DNA from 2 places in the Idiomarina sp. Sol25 genome. Region 2 is predicted to be linked to the other one. Evidence: predicted binding sites of a transcription regulator. Region 2 holds the regulator's gene; the other holds the start of a gene.
What was found. Region 2 encodes sigma-54, which starts transcription at its own class of promoters, with help from an activator protein. Its sites were predicted from a motif close to GTTGGCACGNNNNTNGNNT; they were not measured.

Region 1: a site for sigma-54 is predicted at 1,503-1,521, ahead of Q5L94_RS10890 (DUF4168 domain-containing protein). Genes of this name have one in related genera too.

What each region holds. Positions count from the first base shown of each region.
Region 1 is NZ_JAUPEW010000007.1:109,875-122,043, forward strand. Features, by position in the region: gene Q5L94_RS10885 (acetolactate synthase large subunit) at 1-956, opposite strand, end outside; gene Q5L94_RS10890 (DUF4168 domain-containing protein) at 1,076-1,456, opposite strand; gene Q5L94_RS10895 (HAMP domain-containing sensor histidine kinase) at 1,624-3,111, shown strand; gene Q5L94_RS10900 (sigma-54 dependent transcriptional regulator) at 3,108-4,448, shown strand; gene Q5L94_RS10905 (type 1 glutamine amidotransferase domain-containing protein) at 4,511-5,197, shown strand; gene Q5L94_RS10910 (TonB-dependent receptor family protein) at 5,205-7,238, opposite strand; gene Q5L94_RS10915 (PQQ-dependent sugar dehydrogenase) at 7,241-8,374, opposite strand; gene Q5L94_RS10920 (FMN-binding glutamate synthase family protein) at 8,506-10,017, shown strand; gene Q5L94_RS10925 (hydrogen peroxide-inducible genes activator) at 10,019-10,933, opposite strand; gene Q5L94_RS10930 (peroxiredoxin) at 11,083-11,628, shown strand; gene Q5L94_RS10935 (carboxymuconolactone decarboxylase family protein) at 11,714-12,169, shown strand, end outside.
Region 2 is NZ_JAUPEW010000004.1:40,434-52,602, forward strand. Features, by position in the region: gene tldD (metalloprotease TldD) at 1-24, shown strand, start outside; gene yjgA (ribosome biogenesis factor YjgA) at 40-555, opposite strand; gene pmbA (metalloprotease PmbA) at 610-1,956, shown strand; gene mgtE (magnesium transporter) at 1,969-3,330, opposite strand; gene Q5L94_RS07490 (HPr family phosphocarrier protein) at 3,333-3,608, opposite strand; gene rapZ (RNase adapter RapZ) at 3,601-4,452, opposite strand; gene ptsN (PTS IIA-like nitrogen regulatory protein PtsN) at 4,443-4,913, opposite strand; gene hpf (ribosome hibernation promoting factor) at 4,917-5,204, opposite strand; gene Q5L94_RS07510 (RNA polymerase factor sigma-54) at 5,232-6,692, opposite strand; gene lptB (LPS export ABC transporter ATP-binding protein) at 6,714-7,439, opposite strand; gene lptA (lipopolysaccharide transport periplasmic protein LptA) at 7,441-7,983, opposite strand; gene lptC (LPS export ABC transporter periplasmic protein LptC) at 7,952-8,515, opposite strand; gene kdsC (3-deoxy-manno-octulosonate-8-phosphatase KdsC) at 8,512-9,066, opposite strand; gene Q5L94_RS07535 (KpsF/GutQ family sugar-phosphate isomerase) at 9,066-10,043, opposite strand; gene Q5L94_RS07540 (TetR/AcrR family transcriptional regulator) at 10,201-10,776, shown strand; gene Q5L94_RS07545 (ATP-binding cassette domain-containing protein) at 10,862-11,662, shown strand; gene mlaE (lipid asymmetry maintenance ABC transporter permease subunit MlaE) at 11,662-12,169, shown strand, end outside.

The sequences.
Region 1 (12,169 bases), on a different contig from region 2:
ATACTGTTGCCAATATCACCGATCATGCTGGCATGAGGAAAGTAAACTGAGTCAACCTGAGCACCCTGAAAATTAATGTGTACAACTTTACGGTTATCGTTGTCGCCGGTTTTCATCATAAAGGGCGGCTTTTCAACTACGTCGTGACCGACATTAAGAATCAGGTCAGATTTTTCGATGGCGCGGTGTGGGTAATCGCCATCGGAAACCGCCGCGTTACCAAGCCAGCGTGGGTGATCTTCGTTTATAACACCCTTACCCATTTGTGTGGTAATAAAGGGAATACCGGTTTTATCGACAAACTCACGCAGCATTTTGGCTGTAATTTTCCGGTTGGCGGCAGCACCTATAAGCAGTACCGGATGTTTGGCTTCACGCAGTAACTCCAATATGCGACGAACCGATTTGTGCTCGGTTATGGGACGGCGCGAGTGGCTTGGTTCAATCGGCAGAGTGTTCACATCTTCGCGACTAATATCGTCGGATAGCTCCAGATGAGAAGCGCCGGGGCGCTCGTCCTCTGCCCTGCGGAATGCTTCACGTATGTGCGCCGGAATACTGCTAGCACTGACAATAGCCTGCGTGTATTTGGTAATGGGCGTCATCATGTCTACTACATCAATGATCTGGAACTGACCCTGATGACGCTCTTTTATGGGCTTCTGACCGGTAATAACCACCATAGGCATAGCGCCGAGTTGCGCGTAGGCGACGGGAGTAACCAAGTTGGTTGCTCCCGGACCTAAGGTGGAAAGACACACTCCGGGTTTGCCGGTCAGGCGGCCATAAGTGGCGGCCATAAAACCTGCACCCTGCTCGTGGCGGGTTAAAATGAGCTCAATACTGGATTTTGAGAGGGACTCAAGTAAGTCCAGGTTCTCTTCGCCGGGAATGCCGAAAATGTACTTCACACCCTCGTTTTCAAGTGCTTTTACGAATAAATCGGATGCTTTCACTTCGCTTTCTCCTTGCGTTAAATACTATTTTTCTAGTTAGGCCTACGTAAAGCATAGGAGAGATGATCAAAAAAGGCAGCCAAAAGGCTGCCTTCTTAAGCGACAATCGAATAAATCGATTAAGAGTTGTCATCACCAGTCAGCTCTTCTAAGCGGCCACGAAGTTCTTCGTCGTTTTGTGCTTGCTGAATAATCATGTTGTACTCTTGCGGAGTCAGGCCTGCGTCTTCAACGGCTCCAATCATTTCTTCCTGCGCAGACTGTTGAATCTCGCGAGCTTCTTCCTGGTTTTCAGCTTCCTGGAACTGGTCACGATATTTTTCAGTAACGCCCTGAACGTCTTCCATAGCAGTTACAAACTTAACCAGCATGCCTTCAGTAATTTCCTGAGTTTGCTGCTGTTGCCGTGCCATTGGATCTTGAGCTTGCTGCTGTTGAGCCATTGCTGCAGTGCTACCCAGTGCGAATACAGTTGCTAATGCGATAATTGTCTTTTGCATGATAATCTCCTAAATGAATTTATCAGTTTTAATTACGCTCTAACTAAAGCGAAGACTGTGCCAACTTTTCAAGTGTTTGATTTTTAATGTATTTTTGTGCTGAGAGTTTGCGAACAGAAAAACCGCTGAAAAATGTGTATCCTTAGTACACAGTCAAAGGAGGCATTGTGACAAAAAGATACAGTTGGCCACTATCCAGCCTGCAACGAAGGCTCTTAATGTATGTCGTTGTGCCTATGCTATTGATTTCCGGCGTGGCAATAAGTGTTGGCTTACAGGTCGCCTCTGACGAGGCTAATGAGCGACTAAAAAGTGACCTGGAGTTGCTGGGCCGAGCCATTAGCTTACCTATTAGTGACGCGTTGTTGAATAACGATCTGGCAACAGTGCAGGCTAATCTGGACTCGGTGTTCAATATCGGTCGGGTTTACGGCGCATCGGTTTATAACGTGTATGGTCAGCAGGTAGCAGAAGCGGGCATTACTGAAACCGATTTAAGCAACAGTCAGCTGGCGCTGCAAACGGTCCAGACAGGAATAAAGCAGGACGACTACCGACGGGTTGAGGGGCGCGATGTCTTCTCCCAGTTCCTGCCTATTGTTGACCGTGGTGGTCGCATTATTGGTTTATTACAGATAAACCGTCGTGCCAGTGACTTTGATGAATCTTTTGAAACGCTGAGTCAATACGCCTGGCTCAGTTGGGCGGCATTCGGCTTAATTACTATTGCCGTGTTGGTGTTTGGTCATTATCGCGGTGTTGGTCGGCACGTGGTTGCACTTAAAGACGCGATGCTGCGGGTAGCTGAAGGGAATCGCAGTACACGGGTTACACCGGCTGGCCCGTCAGAATTGCAGGAGGTTGCGCAGGGCTTCAACCGTATGCTTGATAGTATCACTGAGGCTGAGCAAGAACTGGAGCAGCGTCGGGAGCACGAGGCCTCTCTGCAACAGGCATTACGAGAGCAGGAAAAAATGGCGGCTATTGGTAGCGTCGCCAGTGGTGTTGCGCATGAATTAGGCGCTCCGCTTACCGTTATTGACGGACGCGCCAGCCGATTATTACGCAACCATAAAGATGAAGACAGTCAGCGCCAGTTAAAAGCGGTAAGAGGCCAGGTGCAGCGGTTAACCGGGCTGGTCAATCAATTGCTGGCGTTTTCCCGCACGCCGGTGCAGCAGCGCGAAGCCATTTCTTTACGTGACCTGATAGCAACAGCCATGACCAGCATAGAGTTTGAGCAGGATAAAGGGTCGGCCAAAGTGGTCATTAAGGAGCTTGTCGACGTTATTTTGAAAGTGGATATCAAGCGACTGGAACTGGCGTTGGTGAATGTTCTTCGCAATGGTTTGCAGGCCGCTGAATCGGAAGTTTTAGTGGCAGCTGAGTTTGCAGATGAAGGCGTTATTATCACCATTGATGACGACGGTGAAGGGTTGCCCGAGTCGATGAAAAATAAGGCCTTGCAGCCTTTTGAAACCAATAAACCTCAGGGTAAAGGCACCGGACTTGGTTTAACCATCGTTAAACACGTATTGAATGATCATAATGGGGAATTGTCGTTAACAAATAACCCTAATGGTGGCTGTCGGGTCACCTTAAGTTTACCTGCGCAATGCCTTCGGCAAGCAGTTATCAAAGGAGGTAGTGAATGACCGCAGCAAAAGCCATGATAGGCGTCATTGAGGATGATCCGGCTCTGCAGGAGCTATTGGTTGAAGAGCTGGAGGCCGAAGGCTATAAAGTTACGGCCTGGGGAAGTGTTGAAGACTTTAAAAAATCGATAACGCCATTGGATTTGGTTATCAGCGACATTCGCTTACCGGGACTGTCGGGCCTGTCTTTACTGGAAAGTTTAAAAAATGAAGATAACTCGCCTGCGCTATTATTGATTACCGCTTTTGGTACGGTTGATCAGGCGGTTGATGCCCTAAAACAAGGAGCCGATGACTTTCTAACCAAGCCGCTGGATGTTGAGCATTTATTGCTTAGCGTAAAACGGATCTTAGAGCATCGGTCACTGCAGCGGGAGCTTAAACGGTATCGTCAGCAACAAAAAGGCCCCGGAGGCTTAGTCGGTCAAAGCCCGTCAATGCGAAAACTGTATGACCAGATAGAGCGCATTGCTCCGGCAGACGGCAGCGTGTTAATTACCGGTGAAAGCGGTACCGGTAAAGAGTTGGTGGCTAAGGCACTGCATCAGTTAAGTGACCGTGCTGAGCAGAGTTTTCAGGCAGTGAACTGTGCAGGCATTCCGGCCGATTTAATGGAAAGTGAATTCTTTGGTCATGCAGCCGGCGCGTTTACCGGTGCTCAGAAAAAACGCCAGGGTCTGCTTAAGCAGGCCGACGGGGGCACTTTGTTATTGGACGAAATTGGCGAAATGCCAATGGCGTTGCAGGCCAAACTGCTACGTGTTTTGCAGGAGGGTACGATTCGCGCCGTGGGCAGCGACGAAGAAGAAACAGTGAATGTCCGGATCCTGGCTGCAACCCATCAGGACTTAGAAAAACAGGTAGAGGACGGGCGTTTTCGACAGGATTTATTTTATCGTCTGGAAACCTTTAGCTTACGAGTGCCACCGTTGCGCGAGCGTGGTGAGGACATAGAGCGCTTAGCTAATTACTTTCTACAGCAGTTGCAAAAAAACAGTGATAAAACGGTTCGCAGTATTTCTCCGGCTGCACTGGAGCAACTTTATCGCTACCGTTTTCCGGGCAACGTACGTGAACTACAAAATGCTATTGAACGTGCCTTTACCTTTTCCAGAGACGATAAAATAGCCGTCGAAGATTTACCGCAAAGGATCCTGGATAGTGAGCATGAATCCGAAGTGGATTATGGCACCGAGTGGCCGACTCTGGATGAGTATCAAAATCAGTACATTCGTAAGGTACTGTCTCATGCCGAGGGGAACAAATCTAAAGCCGCAGAAATTCTCGGAGTCACAAGGCGTACCTTATACCGCTGGCTGGAACAGCATGGCGAGTGATCAAACGCGCGTTTTATCACGTAGTCTATACTAAGTTTTGAATCATCTAACGGGAGTACTAAGTGAAAGTATTAATGGTATTAACCTCACACGATAAACTCGGTGACACAGACCATAAAACGGGTTTCTGGGTAGAAGAGTTTGCGGCACCGTACTATGTTCTTACTGATTCAGGTGTGGAAGTGACTCTGGCATCGCCTAAGGGTGGCAAGCCACCGATTGATCCAAACAGCACAACGCCGGATGCACAGACCGAAGCAACTGAGCGCTTTGACAAAGACAAAACGGCGCAGCAAAAACTAGAAACAACCTGCAAACTGGACGAAGTTGACCCGGAAGGTTTCGATGCAATTTTCTATCCGGGTGGTCACGGACCTTTATGGGATTTAACCAACGACGAGCACTCCATTAAGCTCATTGAGCACTTTTGGAGCCGAGACAAGCCTGTTTCTGCTGTTTGCCACGCGCCCGCGGTGTTACTAAATGCTAAAACACCATGTGGTGATCCTATCGTCCAGGGTCGTACAGTTACTGGCTTTAGTAACAGTGAAGAAGCTGCGGTTGAGCTTACCGACGTGGTCCCGTTCTTGCTGGAAGACGAGTTAACCGCCAAAGGCGGCCATTATCGTAAGGTGGACGATTGGCAGGCATATGCAGTACAGGACGGTATGTTGATTACCGGTCAGAACCCTGCTTCATCGGAGCAGACCGCACAGCGCCTGCTCGATGTGTTAAGGAAAGGTCTGTAAAGACAGCTTAAAAGCGTCGGCGCCAGCTAATGCCGACGCTGGCCTGTCGGCCTACTGCAGGCTCAAAGGAACGTCCACTGCCCTGATTAACCACAACCGCTCCTACGTAGTCTTTGTCGGTAATGTTATCAACCCGTGCCCATACATCCAGCTCGCTCTTAGCCCATTGCCAATCGCGGCTTACGGCGATATCCCAGGTCGTGTAAGACGGCGCAAAGGTATCGTTTGCATCATTCACCGGTGTCTCGTTGCGGTACTGTCCGGCTAACTGAACTAGCCACTGCTCTGTGGGTTGCCAGTTAAGACGTAAATACCCCTGACTCTTTGCTACGCCGGGCAACTGACTTCCCTGCAACGGACCGTTATCAAAGGTTGCATCGATGTAACTGTATGAAAGCAGTAAATCTAACTGTTGCGTTAATGCGCCGTTAATACTGAGTTCAGCACCTTCACGTGAGGTTTCCGACGCGTTGCGGTAGGTTGTGCGACCGTCGTTTGACTGATCTACGAGAATTTCGTCTTCGCTTTCAATACCAAAGAAAGCGAAATGCAGACGCCAGTCGTTATCGAGTTGGTGTTTAACACCCCATTCCCACTGATCATTGGTCGATGGACCCAGTTCGCGGTTCAGACCCGAGCCCTGATTCCGGTATGCCAGCTCGGTCAGTGTCGGCGTTTCAAACCCCTGCCCGATGCTCAGATAAGTCGCTGAGGTAGGCAGAAACTGCCAGGTAACTGAAACTGCTGCCGTGGTCTCGCTAAAGTCGCGGCTGCCGCTGTCATCGGAGTTATCTAGCTCGGTAAAGTAGTCTTCTACCTCATAATTAATATCGCTGTAACGAACGCCGCCTGTTGCTGAAAGCTCTTCTGACAACTGCCACTGAAAACGCAGATACGCCGAGGCATTTTCAATCCAGTTAAACTCATTGCGGCGCAAGTCACCTTTTTCACCATTGTCATTCACATAACCAAAGCGGTGATCTTGCTGGCGTTCTAATTGCGCTCCCACGGTTGCCGACCAGTTAACTCCGCGTTGACGCCAGCGCGCATGCGCACCTTCAAACTGACGCGAAACGTCAATTACTGCTCCCGAGCTTGTTGTGTCGTCACCGGCGAACGGCAGAAACTGCTCTATGTCGCGGTCACCCTGCCACAGCGAAAGTAACCCTTCACCATTGCCACGTTCGTGAAACCAGCTAAAAGACCCCTGCCGGTGGTGAATATCTTTACGCGTGTTGAAATCAACCGCCCGCTGTACCGTCTGGGTTGGGTCTTCACGCCAGTCTTCTGGGGTTAGTGCGCTGGGATCCTGCAATAATGGCGCATCGTTATTGTCGTAACGAATAACAAAACGGTTCTGGTCATCCCACTGATGATACCAGCGCACCGCCTGTTGCTGGCGCTCGGCAGAGTTGTGCTTGCGCGGGCCGTCGGTCTGAAAATCTGAGGCTAAAATTTGCAACTGGTTGGTGCTGGTTGCCCACTGGGCATTAACATTGTACCGCTGAGTGTCATTCTCGCTGAACTTTCCACCCCATTCCAGCGCGGTTTCTGTTGGTTTGCGGCTGAACCATTCAACCACACCGCCACCTGAGTTCCCGTAAAGCGTTGCTAATGGGCCGCGTAATACTTCCAGCGAGTCAATGCTGTCGAGAAAAATGCTCGAAGTTTGTGCCTGGCCGTCGGGCATAGATAATGGAATGCCGTCGACGTTTAACTGCAAACCCCGCACCCCAAAGGCCGCACGCGAGCCAAAGCCCCGAACCACAAGCCGTGTATCTTGTGCGTAGTTATAACGGTTGTCGGCCTGAATACCAGCCACCCCGGCTAAGGCATCGCCTGCATCAATTTTCATAGAAGGTAAGGTATTTTCCACGCTCACGCGGTCGATACTGGCCGCTGTGGTTAGCCAGGGGGTTTCGCTTTGTGTCGCTGTCACAACAACGGTCTCATCGACGTCTGCGGAATGAACAACGAAAGAGGCCGCCAATAAAGGCAGCCCCGTGTAAGTGAGTTTTTTTAATACAGCTGAATACAACATAATTAATCCGCCGGTTTTATTTGAATAATGGCGCCATCAGACTGGTCAGTTAATAAATAGAGGTAACCGTCAGGGCCCTGGTTAATGTCGCGAATGCGAGCTTCAACAGCGTCTTCAAATAAACGCTCTTCATGCATCATGCGACCTTCATACAAGTCCAGGCGAGCAACCAGTGAACTTTTCAAAGCTGCGACAAAGAAATCGCCTTTCCACTCGGGAAACGCATCGCCGGTGTAGAATGTGGCGCCGGCCGTGGCAATAGAGGGCACCCAGTAATAGAAGGGTTGCTCCATACCTTCTTTAACCGCATCTTCGCTGATAATGCCACCGCCGTAATCAACACCATAAGTAATTTCCGGCCAACCGTAGTTTTTTCCGGCTTCAGGAATGTTTACCTCGTCACCGCCCTGAGGACCGTGTTCAACAGTCCACAGTTTGCCCGTTTCAGGATGAATATCGGCACCCTGCACATTACGGTGACCGTACGACCAGATTTCATCCAGAGCGTTGTCATCGTTCACAAAAGGGTTGTCTTCCGGGATGCTGCCATCAGGCCAGATGCGTACTACTTTACCGTGATGGTTATCCAGTGTTTGTGCATCGTCCATGCGTGAATAGCGATCACCTAAAGTAATGTATAAGTGCCCTTCAGGGGAAAAGACTAACCGAGAACCAAAGTGAGCATTACTCTCATATTTTGGTGCCTGGCGGAAGATGACATCTTTATTAGTAAGCTTTTTATCATTAAGCTTGGCACGCATCACCGCAGTACTGTTACCTTTACCGTCGTCCTGGGCTGCTTCAGAATAGCTAATGTAAACCCAGTTGTTTTCTTCAAAGTTGGGGTCAACGGTTATATCCAGCATGCCGCCCTGACTCTTAGCAACGACTTTCGGGGCGCCACTGATTTTTTCACGGTAACTGCCGTCGGCAGATACCCAATAGATGTCGCCGGAGCGCTCGGTAACTAAGATGCTTTTGTCAGGAAGAAAGGTCATACCCCAGGGGTTAGTAAAGCCGTCAGCCAATGTACTAACGCTCACTTTATGGCGTTCGGTTTCGACATCTTCGGCTGTGGCTGTGACGCTTACTGAAGCTGCCAACATTGCCGTTAAAACAAACTTTGGATTGAACATAGGTCTCTCCTTGTCATTTAATTAATTAGAGTATACGTCATTCCTCAGAATTTTGATGACACAGTGCTTGACCTGTTTGTCGCTTTGACCGTTAATACTCATATCAGTTATTAAAAATGCATTAGGTACCCATGAGCGGCAACGTTTTTAGCACCGACTCCTTACTTGTTTTAGCACAATGGTCAGCCGCCATTTTTGTTTTGGCTATTATTACCCTGGTGATTTCTATCGGCGTTATGTATGTCGTCGATAAAACCCAGAACAAGCACACCATTCGCCATAATTATCCGGTTGTGGGGCGCTTTCGGTATTTATTCGAGCGCATGGGAGAATTCATGCGGCAGTATTTCTTTGCTATGGATCGCGAAGAAATGCCCTTTAACCGGGCGCAACGAAGCTGGGTCTATCGTGCCGCAAAAAATGCGGACCGTAACGTCGCGTTTGGTTCCACCCGCGATTTAAGCCGCACGGGTACCATTATTTTCAGTAACGCTCCTTACCCACCTATGGCTGAGCAGGCGACATCGCCTGAGCCGGTTATTATTGGTCCGTATTGCCAGAAGCCCTACTCACCAGTTTCCTACTTTCATGTGTCCGGAATGAGTTATGGCGCGTTGTCACCGGTTGCGGTTAAGTCATTGTCGCAGGGCGCGGCGAAAGCTGGCTGCTGGCTCAATACCGGTGAGGGCGGTTTATCGCCTTACCATTTGATGGGGCATTGCGATATTGTCTTCCAAATGGGAACCGCGAAGTTTGGGGTACGGGATAAAGAAGGGCGGCTGGATAAAGATCGTCTTGCTGAGCTGGGTCGCCACGATAATGTGAAAATGTTTGAAATAAAGCTGAGTCAGGGCGCTAAACCAGGTAAAGGCGGTATTTTACCGGGCGTAAAAGTGAATAAGGAAATTGCACAAATACGTGGTCTTGTGGAGGGCGAAGACGCTATTAGCCCGAACCGGCACCCGGAAATCAGTAACAATGAAGAGCTGCTCGACTTCATTGAAAAAGTACGCAAAATTACCGGCAAACCCACCGGTTTTAAATTTGTTATGGGTGACCCTTCGTGGATAGACGAACTCATAGACTGCATTTTGACCCGCGGCGAAGAGTCCGCCCCTGATTTTATTACATTGGACAGCGCTGATGGCGGAACCGGAGCGGCACCGCAACCGCTAATGGACTACGTTGGCCTGAAAGTGACTGAGAGCTTGCCTGTGCTTATTGATAAGCTCACCGAAGCAGGGTTGGATGGCCGCGTTCGTGTGGTTGTCTCCGGTAAAATGATAACACCCGCTGATGTTGCCTGGGCTATTGCGATGGGAGCCGATTTTGTCACCTCGGCGCGAGGCTTTATGTTCTCGTTGGGTTGCATTCAGGCTATGCAGTGTAATAAAAACACTTGCCCGACCGGGGTAACTACTGACGATCCTAAGTTAATGAGAGGGCTTGATCCAGAAGATAAATCGGCACGTGTCGCTAACTACCATAAATACATGGAGTATGGCGTCAATATTATTGCGCATTCCTGCGGTGTGACTGACCCGCGTCGGTTGAACCGTCGTCATGCCCGGGTCATTAAACCCGACGGGGAAAGCATTAGTCTGGCCGACCGTTATCCGTTGCCGCCGGCCAGGCGTCGTTAATTTAATTCAGGGTGTTGACCGGCAAAAGCCTGGCAATTTCTTCCGCAACTTTACGGAAAGTTTGTCGGCGGCTGGTGGTCGGGCGGTATACCAGGCCAATATCGCGGGAAGCTTCCTGTCCGCTGGGCTTTAATGAAACAAGGTCGGTATTATCCAAAATCCCCTGATCAATCGCCATTTGTGGAATAAAGGTAGCACCTAAGCGGGCGTCAGCCATTTGTACCAAGCTGTGCAGGCTGGTTGCCGTAAAAGGGTTCATCTTAATAGAGTCGGTTAGTTGGCAGGCTGCGACTGCATGACCGGTCATGCAGTGTTCTTTTTCCAGCAAGAAGATACTGCGGTCAGGTAATTTATCGTAATCAACTGGCTCACCGACGGTTTCTGCCAGCTCTTTATGGACCACTAATTTGAACGGATCACGACCCAGTATCCACTTCTGATTCCCCTGAATATCCATAGGCAGCGCCAGCAAAAGAATATCCAGCTCGCCGTTACGCAGGCGGTGCAGCAAGTTTTGTGTGGTATCTTCAGAAAGTTGCAGCAGCAGTTTAGGGAACTTGCTCTGTAAATTTTTACTGAGCTCACCAATCACAAACGGGGCTATGGTCGGAATAATACCGAGTCTTAACGGCCCTTCCATAATATTGCCCTGCCCCTGAGCGTAATGAAGTAACTCTTCTGAGGAACTGATGATGTCCCGTGCTTTTTCTACAATTTCTTCGCCTAAGGCAGTAAAGAGGAAGGATTTATGGTCGCGCTCAATAAGTTGGCAGTCGAGTTGCTCTTCCAGGTTTTGGATACCACTGCTCAGTGTCGACTGGCTGACATTGCACTCCGCTGCCGCACGATTAAAGTTTTGTTCCTGGTGCAGTGCCAGTAAGTAACTCAGGTTTTTCAGGCTGGGCAATTTACTCATAGGTTATCCGTCGCGTTATCTGTTTAATTGGTATTTCCGATTATCATAATCCGTTTTATTCGTTTTATCCAATCTGTCTCCGTCCGTACACTAGCTCTCGACTCGTTAAGGAACGAATACATTTTAAATACCAATCAAGGAGACAATTTATGTTAACAGTAGGCGATAAACTACCAGAATTCAGCGTTATTGCGGCAAAACCTAAGTTCAACATGCCGGAAGAGAACGGCGAAAGCGCTTTTGAAACTATCGACAACAACAGCTTTGAAGGTAAGTGGAAAATCATTTTCTTCTACCCAAAAGATTTCACTTTTGTTTGCCCAACTGAAATTGTTGAGTTCGCAAAATTGAACGAAGACTTTGCTGACCGTGACGCCGTTGTTATGGGCGGCAGCACCGATAACGAATTTGTGAAATTGGCATGGCGCCGTGAGCACCCTGACCTTGACCGTCTGAACCAGTACTCTTTTGCTGACGACGGTTCTTTGGTTGACGGATTAGGTGCTCGTGACAAAGCTGAAAACGTTGCTTTGCGTGCTACGTTCATTGTTGACCCGCACAACGTTATTCAGCATGTATCAGTAAACAACCTGAACGTGGGCCGTAACCCGGCAGAAATCGTCCGTATTTTAGACGGTTTACAGACTGATGAACTGTGCCCTTGTAACCGTGCACTGGGCGGCGACACGCTTTAATCGGTGTCTATTTCTCAAAAGTAAGCGCTGATGGCAACGCTATCGGCGCCCACTAGGCACTTTTACAGTATTTCAGGAGTTAAGCATGGCAATTGCAGACTACAAACAGTTACTGGGTGATCACAGCAAAGACACCAAACTTAACCTGTCGAGCTTGTTCTCAAACGTTGAGCAGTCAGGTCTAACAAATGACCAGTTCTATGGCACAGCACTTTCGCTGGTTTACACCTTGTCGAACGACGAGCTGACTCAGGCAGTAGAAGAAGAAGCCGAAGGCAAAATTGAAGAAAACGTTAAGACCGCCGCAAAAACGGCAGCGTCATTAATGGCAATGAACAACGTTTATTATCGCTTCCTGCATTTATCAAGCGATAAACAGTTTTCTAAGCTTCCTGCGGGACTCCGCATGAACGCAATGGCTAACCCGGGTGTGGATAAAGCCGACTTTGAGTTGTTCTCACTGGCGGTATCGGCACTGAATGGTTGTGGTATGTGCATTGACTCGCATGTGCAAACCTTGCTGAAGCACGAGGTTTCGGCA
Region 2 (12,169 bases):
ATGACAGTTGGCGGTACCGAATAAGTGAGTTGCCCAGTATTAACCGAGCAGTTCACGTAAATAAACAAACAGCTGGCGGGCAGCAACCGGTGGTTTTTGTTCGGCCCGCTGTTTTTCGGCAAGACGAATAAGCTGACGCAATTTTTGACGGTCAGCATCTGGGTGCTCTTCAATGAATTCTTGTAGAGCATCGTCGCCTTCATGCAGCAGTTTATCGCGAGTTGTTTCAATCTCGTGAAAAATGGATGTTTGCTGCTGATGCGCATTTTTTAAATTATTTAAGGCTTGCTCAATAGGCGCTATATCACGTAAGCGCATGAGCTTGCCAATAAATTGAAGCTGGCGTCGGTAGCCTTCGTGCTTGTTACGAATTTTACGGGCAAGTAAAACGGCATCGCGCAGCTCATCGTCCAGTGGCATTTTTGCTAACTGGCTGTCGGTCAAATTGACAAGTTGAGTCCCTAGCTCCTGGCGTTCTGCCATGTCGCGTTTTTTTTGGGACTTGCTGACGAAGTCGTCAGATTGTTCAGGGTTTTCGGCTGGGCGTTTCGGCATAAGTTCGATTCATTAGCGCTACAAAGCCGTCAGTTTAGCAGTGAGGAGAGTTTTTTGATAGTACAACTGAGTGACTTACAGGTTCAAATGAAGCAGGTGGAGAGTGCTGTTAAAGAAGCACTGCGACTGGCTGAAGCAAAAGGCGTCAGTTCTGCTGAATGCTCAATCAGTCACAGTTCCGGTATTTCGGTGGGAACCCGCCTGGGCGAAGTCGAAACCGTAGAGTTTAATCAGGACGGGGCGCTGGGTATCAGTGTTTACCGTGGCAACCAAAAAGGCTCGGCATCAACTACAGACTTGTCGGAACAGGCTATTAACGCAGCAGTCGACAAGGCCTGTGATATCGCCCGTTTTACCTCTCCGGACCCATACAATGGGTTGGCTCCGGCAGAATTAATGGCGACCAATGTACCCGATCTAGACTTGTGTCATCCGGGTGACCAGAGCGCAGAGTATGCCATAAAGCAGGCATTGGCTTGCGAGAAACATGCGCTGAATCTGGATGAACGCATTGTTAACTCTGACGGCGCGCATTACGGCAGCCATACGGGGTTTCGCGTTTATGGTAATAGCCACGGTTTTATTGGCGGTTACTTACAGTCCCGGCATAACCTCAGTTGCGTTTTGATAGCCAAAGAGGGCGACAAAATGCAGCGTGATATGAGCTATTCAGTTGCTCGAAAAATGCACGAATTGAAATCTGCCGAGAGCGTTGCTGAAGAAGCCGCCGCAGAAACCCTGTCGCGGTTAGGAGCGCGCAAAGTCCCAACCGCTAAAGTGCCGGTTATTTTTCGGGCTGACGTGGCAGGGAGTTTGTTTGGTCATATGGTCAGTGCGATAAGCGGTGGCAATTTGTATCGTAAGTCCAGCTTTCTGCTCGATCATTTAGGCAAGCCGGTGCTGCCAGAATGGCTGAGCATTCAGGAGAAACCGCATATTGTCGGTGGCCTGGCGAGCTCACCGTTCGATGCTGAAGGTTTGGCTACGAAAGATCGCGATATTATTAGCGACGGGGTGCTGCAGACTTACCTGTTAACCAGCTATGCTGCACGTAAACTGGATATGCAGCCTACCGGCCACGCAGGTGGTATCCACAACTGGCGGGTGACACAGCAGGACAACTCGTTAGCGCAGTTATGCAAACAAATGGGAACAGGCTTGCTGGTAACCGAATTGATGGGGCAGGGCGTGAACATGGTTAATGGTGACTATTCGCGCGGAGCGGCCGGCTTCTGGGTGGAGAACGGTGAAATTCAGTACCCGGTAGAAGAAGTGACCATTGCCGGTAACTTGAAAGACATGCTGGCGAACATTGTTGCCATAGGTAATGACACCGATGAACGCCACGCACTGCATACCGGCTCGGTGTTATTAGAGCAAATGAGTATTGCCGGCAATTAAAAAGACAGGGAATTAAGACAGTAACAAAGTTGCTGAGCCAAGGAAGGCGAAAATACCCACGACGTCAGTAACGGTCGTCAGAATAACTCCGCCTGCCAGTGCTGGATCGATGTTAAACCGTTTCAAAATAAGGGGCACGGTAGCGCCGGCAAGGGCAGCTGCGACCAGGTTCATCATCATCGCAAAGGCAATAATGCCGCCGACTAACCAGCTCTGCATCCACAGCGCAACGACTGCAGCGATTAACACTGACCAGATAGCCCCGTTCAGAAAGCCAATGGCCAACTCTTTACCAATAAGCCATCGCGAATTACTTGAGCCGATGTGGCCCAGCGCCATACCTCGTATGACCAGTGTCAGGGTCTGACTACCGGCTATGCCGCCCATACTGGGTACAATGGTATTTAAAATAGCCAGTACAGCCATTTGTGCCAGTATGTCTTCAAATAATGAACTGACCATAGCGGCAAGTAAGGCAGTAACCAGGTTTACCGCCAACCATACGGTACGGCGGCGAGTACTTTTTAATACCGGAGCGAAGGTATCTTCGTCATCTTCCAGACCGGCCATACTCAACATGGAATGTTGGGCGTCTTCGCGGATAATATCGACCACGTCATCGATGGTTATACGACCAACCAACTGCTGTTCATTGTCGACGACCGGCGCAGATACCCAGTCATGACGTTCGAACAATTTCGCAACCTCGGTTTCATCCATAGTCACTGGGATGGTGGTTATATCCGCCGACATAATTTCGTCAATGCGATGGCTAGGGTCAATAGTTAACAACTGGGTTAAGGTAATTTCGCCAATGAGCTTTTCATGACGATCCACAACGTAGAGTTTATCGGTGGCTTCGGGGAGTTCACCTTTAAGACGCAAATAACGCAGCACGACATCGATAGTGACGTCCGAGCGCAAGGTAATGGTATCGGTATTCATGATACCACCGGCGCTGTCTTCGGCGTATGAAAGCGCGGTTTCCGCACGTTCCCGGTCGCTTTCGTCCATGGACTTCAGAACTTGCTGATAGACTGGCTCTGGTAAGCCACGCAAGACGTAGGCAAGGTCATCGGTGTCCATGCCTTCGGTGGCAGCAGCAAGGTTCTCCGGTGCCATTTGACGGATAATGTCTTTCTGAACCTCTTCGTTCAGTTCCTCAAGAATTTCGCCGTGTTCATCTACGTCAACCAGTTTCCAGACAATGGAACGACTTTTGGGCGGCGAGGATTCCAACAGCAATGCCACATCGCATGCCGGCATATTATGCAGCATACGGCGGGCAGCAACGAACATACCATCAGACAGCGCGGAGTTAACCTCCTGAATGCGCTGCATGGCATATTCTTTGTCGGAAAGCTCAGCAATCATGCTTATTCGTCTTCCTCGAAGCGATCTTCAAACAAAGCGCTAACGGCATCCAGTGCCGCTTGTGCGTCTTTCCCTTCGGCACAGACTTCAACAGTTTTTCCCTGTTGACTGGCCAGTAGCATCAGGCACATAACGCTGGCAGCGTTAACGCATTGCTCACCTTGAGTAACCGTAATGTCCGACTCGAATTCCTGCGTTAATTGCGCTAATTTTGTTGCCGCGCGTGCGTGCAAGCCTAGTTTATTGCGAATAATTAACTTTCTGCAAATTTTATCCATGGATTTTTAGTTCCCGGTGTCTGACCTGAACCTTGACAGTTTTTTGTTCAAAGCGCTCGGCTAGCTGCTGAGAAATATAAACTGAGCGGTGTTGACCGCCGGTACAGCCGGTAGCTATGGTCAGGTAGCTGCGGTTGCTGCGCTGAAAGTGCGGCAGCCAGGTATCTAGAAAGTTTTCCAGCTGATAAATAAACTTAGTCACCAAGGGCTCTTGGCGAAAGAAAATCTGCACGTCGGTATCCAGGCCGGTAAGCAGCTTAAGCTCAGGTTGCCAGTGCGGATTGGGTAAAATACGCGCATCAAAGACAAAGTCAGCGTCTTTGGGCAAACCGTACTTAAAACCAAAAGACTGAAACACTATAATCAGCTTTTTATCCGCTCGTCCCAGCACCCGCTCAGTGACCTGTTCACTTAATTGGTGCAGAGATAAATCGCTGCTGTCGAGGCGCCAGGTTGCTCTCTCCATAATGGGTTCAAGCATTTTATGTTCGGCCTGAAGCGCTTCAAGCAGAGGCAGTTCTTTTTGCGATAACGGATGCAGGCGACGAGTCTCGCCAAAACGCTTTAGTAAGGTATTGTCGTCAGAGTCAATAAACAGAATTTCCGGTTCAACGCCTTTGGGCAAAAAGCTCAGAGAATCCAGTGATTCTTCAGAATGCTCTGGTAAATTGCGGACATCAATGCTGATGGCTATTTTTTGATATTGCTCGATGACTGCATGCACCAGCGTTGGCAACAGGCTTATGGGTAAATTATCAACGCAATAAAAGCCTAAGTCTTCCAGTACGCGCAGAGCAATTGTCTTACCTGATCCGGAACGACCACTAACAATGATCAGTTGCATGGCGACTGTTCACCTTCGCCCACAAATAATTGATATAACGCTTTGTCAGAATCTGCATGGCGCAGTGCGCGGGTGCAGTCTTTGTCATTCATTCTTCTGGCCACAGTGGCCAATGTTTGTAAATGGTTCTCGTGCTCTGACTCCGGCACCAGAAGCGCGAAGATAATATCGACAGGCTGGTTGTCAATAGAATCGAACTCGATAGGTTCGTCTAGGGTCAATAATACCGCCACCGGATGATTTGCATTAGGTAAACGGCCATGAGGAATTGCGATACCTAAGCCAATTCCCGTACTGCCTAAACGTTCACGGTTTAAGAGGCTCTCAAAAATGTCATGACGGGTAATGCCAGACAGCTTAGGGGCTACGATTTGACTAATGGTTTCAAGTAGTCTTTTTTTACTTGCGCCCTCGACTGCACACTTGGTGCAGTCGGCGCTTAACAATTCACTCAGTTGCATGGATTAATGTTGTTTCATTTTCTCTTTGTGTTTAATCACCTGACGGTCCAGTTTATTAATTAAACCGTCGATGGCCGCGTACATATCTTCGTGCTTTGAATCGGCGAAAAGCTCACCGCCATTCACGTGCAGCGTAGCTTCCGCTTTTTGAATCGTTTTTTCAACGTTTAGGATGACGTGAACATTCGTTATATGGTCAAAATGTCTTTCCAGCTTGGCAAATTTTGTGTCCACGTAGTCACGCAGAGCTTCGGTAATATCGATGTGATGACCGGTCAAATTAATTTGCATAACGTCTTCCTTCTGCAGTTAACAAAGTTATAAAAGACTTTTGCGTTGGCTCGATGATGGAATGTTCAACGATTCCCGATACTTCGCAATTGTCCTTCTTGCTACTTGGATACCCTGTTCGGCTATCAGTTCAGCAATCTTACTGTCGCTTAATGGTTTACTGCGATTTTCAGCAGCGACCATCTTCTTAATTAAAGCACGTATTGCCGTGCTTGAACACTCACCACCGCCCTCTGTACTGACATGGCTTGAGAAAAAATATTTCAACTCAAATACACCACTTGGGCAGTGTAAGTATTTTTGTGTCGTTACGCGTGAAATCGTACTTTCATGCATATCGACAGTTTCAGCAACATCGTTCAGTACCATAGGCTTCATAGCCTCTTCACCATGCTCAAAAAAGCCTTGCTGGCGCTGTACTATGCAATTAGCCACCTTCAGCAGCGTATCATTCCTGCTCTCCAGGCTTTTTATGAACCAGCGAGCTTCTTGCGTATGGTTCTTTATGTACTGGCTGTCGGCTACTGACTTTGCCGCTTTACTTAAGGCGGCGTATTCTTCGTTCACTTTTAATTTAGGTACGCTGTCGGGGTTTAATTCGACCATCCAGCGACCATTTTTTTTAGTAACGGCCACGTCAGGAATAACATATTCAACAGGTTGCTGTGCAACTTGCTCGCCCGGATGCGGATGCAATTGTTGAATTAATCGCATAGTCTGGCGTAAATCGTCTTCCGATAACTTCAGTTTACGCTGAATAGTGCGAAAATCGCGACTGCCGAGTAAGTCCATATGTTCAGTCACTAAGCATAAAGCAACCTGCTTGTATTCAGTGTCGTCGCTCAGTTGCCGCAATTGAATGGCAAGGCACTCACTGACACTGCGAGCGCCGACACCAATTGGATCAAAATGCTGAATACGCTTTAGCACCATGCAAACTTCTTCTGCTTCTACTTCGGGCAGACGCACGGCTTCAATAATTTCATCAACATCGACCATTAGGTAGCCGTTGTCGTCTATGGCCTCGATAATGGCTTCCGCTATGGCGGTGTCTTCTTCTGAGAAATGAGAAAGTTGCATCTGCCAGAGTAGGTGATCCTGCAGAGATTCGCTGGTAGAGCCCTGGTAGACTTCAAAATCGCCGTCAAAGGATTTCCCCGAAGAGGCTGCGCCGTTGGCAGGGGTATGACTGGAGTAGGTGTCGTCCCAACTGCTGTCGACCGGCAGTTCGTCAGGCATCTCCTGAGTTTTTATAACGTCGGATGTTTCCCGCTGACTGTCGTCCCTTTCCTCAATGTTGCGGGTTTCAGACTGGTCGGCGTCGTTACTAGTTTCACCTTCAACCTCCAGCAATGGATTACTGTCTAACGCATCCTGAATTTCTGACTGAAGATCGAGCGAGGAAAGCTGCAGCAGGCGGATAGCCTGTTGGAGTTGTGGCGTCATGGTCAGCTGCTGACCAATTTTTAGCTGCAGACTTTGCTTCATAATGACTGTCCCGGTATCACGTTATAGGGTGAACTGCTCACCGAGGTAAACGTCTCTAACCTGTTGATTCGATAATATACTTTCTGCATCGCCGCTGGCAATAAGCTCGCCATGACTGACAATATAAGCGTGTTCACAAACAGACAATGTTTCGCGAACATTGTGGTCAGTAATCAGTACACCAATACCACGTTGTTTCAAATGTTCAACAATCTTTTTAATATCAATAACCGAAATGGGATCCACCCCGGCAAAAGGCTCATCCAGCAAAATAAACGTAGGTTCCGCTGCCAGGGCACGGGCAATTTCGACCCGACGGCGTTCACCACCTGACAGGCTCATGCCCTGACTGTTTGCTATGTGCCCAATATGAAACTCTTCGAGCAAAGCATCAAGTTGCTCTTCACGTTCGTTGGTTGATAGTTCTTTACGAGTTTCCAGAATAGCCATCAGATTATCGCGCACGGTTAACTTCCGAAAAATGGAAGCCTCCTGCGGCAAATAGCCAATACCTCTGCGTGCCCGCTCATGCATTGGCAGCAAGGTAAGGTCATTGTCGTCCAGTAAAATTTGGCCTTTATCGCTATTAACCAAACCGACAATCATATAGAAGGTTGTGGTTTTGCCTGCGCCGTTGGGGCCCAGCAAACCAATAATCTGTCCTTGACTGACTTCCAGACTGACGTCTTTGACGACTTGTCGGCTTTTGTAGCTTTTGGCTAAATGTTTGACTCGTAAAGTTGCCATATTAAGGGTTCTCGTTATTTTTTTCGTCGGTGTCAGTTTTTGGTTTTGGCGTGAAAATAGTGATAACACGGCTGTCTTCTTCGCCTGAGCTGCTTGCCGTTACCGTTTGCTTATCCAAATCATAGGTAATTAAACTGCCGCTGGAGCTACTGCTGCCTTGAGATATGCGTGCGTCGCCTTTCAGCTCCAGTCGTTGTTCCGACTGAAAGTAGGTTATTTTTTTCGCTTCTGCGTTAATTTCATTACCATCTTCCAGCGTCTGGCTGTAAGTCGCAGGAGTACCTTCTGCAATAAAAATATCTGCTTGTTTGGCGCTCTCGCTGGCGGACGCTTCTAATCTGTCTGCGCGAATTAATAGGCTGCCCTGGCGAATAATAACGTTATCCGTCAAAACCAGACGATTATTTTTAATATCAAGCTCTTCTTTACTCGACTCTACTTCCATTGGCTGACTAAAGTCAGACTTACCCTGAGCCATAACCGCTGACGGTATTAAGGCAACCAGGATGAGTTTACTCAGCAGGCTGGAAAATCGTTTTAACATGTCTTTTTAGCTCCATTCGTTCAGCTTTCAGGTCCGCAGTCATGCCGTTACCCCGAATTAATAGTCGGGGTCCGTGAATGCTTACCGGATGTTCAGTGCTCATTGACTCACTTTTCAAATCAATAATCAGGTACTCGGTTAACACTTGTTTGATGCGAGTATCCGGCTCTAAAGCAAGGATTTCAACATCGTGCTCCAAAATCAGGGTTTGGTCGTCGTAGAAAGTCCCTTGCTCGGCACTGACCTCCCAAAGCTCTTCGCCTTGCTCAGAAAATACCGTGTAAACCGGGTGTTTAAGTTCGGTCAGACCAATTTGGTTATAGTGAGACATCTTCTCAGATTTGATCTTGTGAGCCAGTAAACCGTCACTTTCGAAAATACGCGTTTCCAGACCAAAAGCGGTAAAGTCGGGCTGCATCGCACGTGTTGTAGCCGCGTTGCTACCGTCAGCGTCATCGCTAAAAGGGCGCCAGACAAGCAATAGTCCGGCACCGAATAATAAAATGAGAATGACAGTAACGCGTTGACTCACACACTGGCTCCTGCCGCCAGGTGCAGTTGTCCTTGACTGAGCATGATTAAATCACAGATTTCGCGCACGGCACCATGTCCGCCATGACAACGTGAAATATAATCGGCCTGCTGTTGCACCGATGCGTGAGCGTCCTGGACTGCAATACCCAGACCCGCAGCTTTAATTAAAGCTAAATCGGGAGTGTCGTCGCCAACATAAGCCACTTGCGCTGCGCTAAGGCCTAACTTTGTCAGTAGCTCATCGAAAGCGGCTGTTTTATCGTTCTGTCCCTGATAAATAAAGCCAACATCTAAGTGCTCCATGCGATGTTCAACAATGCGTGAGGTCCGCCCGGTAATGACCGCTGTTTCGACTCCTGATTTTTTCAGTGCTTTCATGCCAAAGCCATCCCGGGTGTGAAACGCTTTCAGTTCCTCACCATCGTTACCTAAATAAATGCGGCCGTCGGAGAACACTCCGTCCACGTCCAGCACTAGCAGCTTTATCTCGGAAAAGCGTTTAAACAGGCTTTTTTCAATGTCGCCATACCAGGTGTTAATACATTCCATTAGAGCACTCCTGCCTGCAGTAAATCATGCATGTTCATTGCGCCACAAGGCTGCCCATCTTCGTTAGTAATAATGAGCCCATTTATTTTTCGGTCCTGCATGAGTTTTAATGCCTCAGCGGCCAGCATATCCTCGTTCGCAGTAATACAGGAGCGGGTCATAACTTCTGCTATCGGAGTCTTATGAACATCGATTCGGTTATCCAGAATGCGACGTAAGTCACCGTCTGTAAAAATGCCGGCAAGGCGCTGGTTTTCATCAACTATCGCGGTCATGCCCAGCCCTTTACGCGATATTTCCAGTAAGGCATCACTAATAATAGCGTCGGCCGGTATAGTCGGAACACGCTCGCCAGTGTGCATCACATCATGCAACCTTAATAGCAGGCGTTTACCCAGCGAGCCGCCGGGATGCGACAATGCAAAGTCGTCGGCAGTAAAACCGCGGGCGTTGAGCAGGGCAACCGCCATCGCATCGCCCATAACCAGCGTTGCTGTGGTAGAAGCTGTAGGCGCCAATCCCAGCGGGCAGGCTTCCTGTTCAACCGCTATGCAGACATGAGTGTCAGCCAGCCGGGCAAGAGTGGAGCCCGGTTTGCCCGTCATTGAAATTAAGGGGACGCCCAGACGCTTAATGACCGGAATAATGTTCAGCACTTCGGCTGTTTCGCCACTGTTCGATATCGCAATGACCACATCTTGAGCCGCAACCATGCCTAAGTCTCCATGGCTGGCTTCGCCCGGATGTACGAAAAATGCTGGTGTGCCAGTAGAGGCAAGTGTGGCTGCTATTTTTCCACCAATATGGCCGGATTTCCCCATGCCGGTGACAATAACGCGGCCTTTGCAGTTGAACAGGGTTTGGCAGGCGGCATCGAAATTCTCATCCAAATATTGATACAGACCTTCAATCGCCTTTTTTTCGATATCCAGTACTTGCTCGCCCAGTAGCCGAAAGTTCTGGGTGACTTGTTTCATTGTCATGCCTCTGGCGTTGCACTTTTGCCCTGTATAATACGTCATTCGGTACAACTCTGCCTACCGTACGCAAGTAAATCTTGTATTTTATTACAAAAATAATTACTATACCAACCAGACGGTTGATAAAGTAAGTGCAGACAATAGTGAATACACCATGGTAGAGAAAAAAGGCGCAGGGCGACCCAGCAACAGAGATGTCATTCTGGATGCCGCTGATCAGTTGGTTGCTGCAGAGGGGGCAGGGCATCTGACGTTTGACGCCTTGAGCCAGACGACCGGCATCAGTAAAGGTGGTTTGCTTTATCATTTCAAGAGCAAAGACTGTTTGCTGCAGGCTATGTTAAAACGCCGCGTTGAACGCTACGAGGCACTTCGTGAGCAATATCATCACCAGTTTGCTAATGACCCAAAAGGCGAATTAAAAAGTATTTTACTGGCAGCGCTTGATACGGACGCTGAATGCGCCCGGTTAGGCAGTGGCATGTTGGCGGCCGCTGCGACTAACCCTGAGCTGTTAGGTCCTTTAAAAGAACATATAGCATTGACGCTGCAGCGGCTGGAACGTATTGCCGGAAGCAAAGTGGGCAAAACGCTGTTTTATGCGGTTCATGGTGCGCGTTTATTTGAACAACTCAACTTGTGTGACGCCTGCGTGCATGAGCGAGAAGAGTTTGCACAATATTTACTGAAGCTTGTCGACGAATTGACAGAAATAGAATCAATTCGCTGATAAAATTTGCAACACTTTTTCGGTATTGGATAATACCGACAGTCGTTAAAATTTAAGACTGGTAAACTCGTAACAGGAAACTGTCGTGACAAACTTGGTAGAACTTAAAGATCTGACTTTTGCTCATGGAAGTCATAGAGTCTATGACGGCCTGTCGTTAGATGTTCCGAAAGGCAAAATGGTTGCTGTCATGGGGCCTAGTGGCATTGGCAAAACAACACTGCTGCGCCTTATCGGTGGCCAGCTCAAGCCTGAAAGCGGCAGTATCAAAGTGGCCGGAGAGGAAGTCCCGCAGTTAAAACGCGAGGCCTTGTATCAGTTACGCAAGCGCATGAGCATGCTGTTTCAAAGTGGTGCGCTGTTCACTGATATGTCGGTTTACGAGAATGTCGCCTTTCCACTGCGCGAGCATACCGATTTACCCGAAGAAATTATTCGAAGTGTGGTTTTAATGAAGCTTGAGGCGGTGGGCCTGCGTGGCGCACGCCACCTTATGCCGTCAGAACTGTCAGGTGGTATGGCTCGTAGAGCCGCTCTGGCAAGGGCTATAGCTCTGGACCCCGACCTAATCTTGTACGATGAGCCTTTTGCCGGCCAGGATCCCATTTCTATGGCGGTCATTGTAAAGCTTATTAAATCTTTGAATGAATCTCTGGGTTTAACCTCTATTGTCGTATCGCACGACGTAAAGGAAGTGTTGTCGATTGCGGATTACGCTTATGTCATTGCTGACAAAAAAGTGGTTGGCAAGGGAACTCCGGATGAACTCCGTAATAATGACACGGCAATTATTAAGCAGTTTTTGAACGGAGCGCCCGACGGGCCTGTCGCGTTCCATTACTCAGATGACGATTTTACAACGGACTTATTAAGGGGCGAGGGATGATCCAGTTTATACGGTCTATCGGCCGCCAGGTACTGGATAGCCTGGCGGGCATTGGATATGCCTTAGCTATGCTCATGGGCGCCATTATTGGTAAGCCGCAACCTGCTAAGTCCTGGCCGCTCTTTATAAAACAAATGTATGTCGTCGGCGTACTGTCGATGCTTATTGTTATTGTCAGTGGCTTATTCATTGGGATGGTGTTGGGTTTACAGGGCTACACCATTCTCGTCGATTATGGCGCCGAGCAAAGTCTGGGGCCTATGGTTGCGCTGTCGTTATTGCGTGAGTTAGGGCCCGTCGTTACGGGGCTTCTATTTGCCGGGCGGGCGGGTTCTGCATTAACTGCGGAAATTGGCCTTATGAAAGCCACTGAGCAACTGTCCAGCCTGGAGATGATGGCAGTTGACCCTCTACGTCGTGTCATTGCCCCAAGGTTCTGGGCTGGTGTGGTTAGTATGCCACTGCTGGCGCTGATGTTCTCAGCCGTTGGTATTTACGGCGGTTATT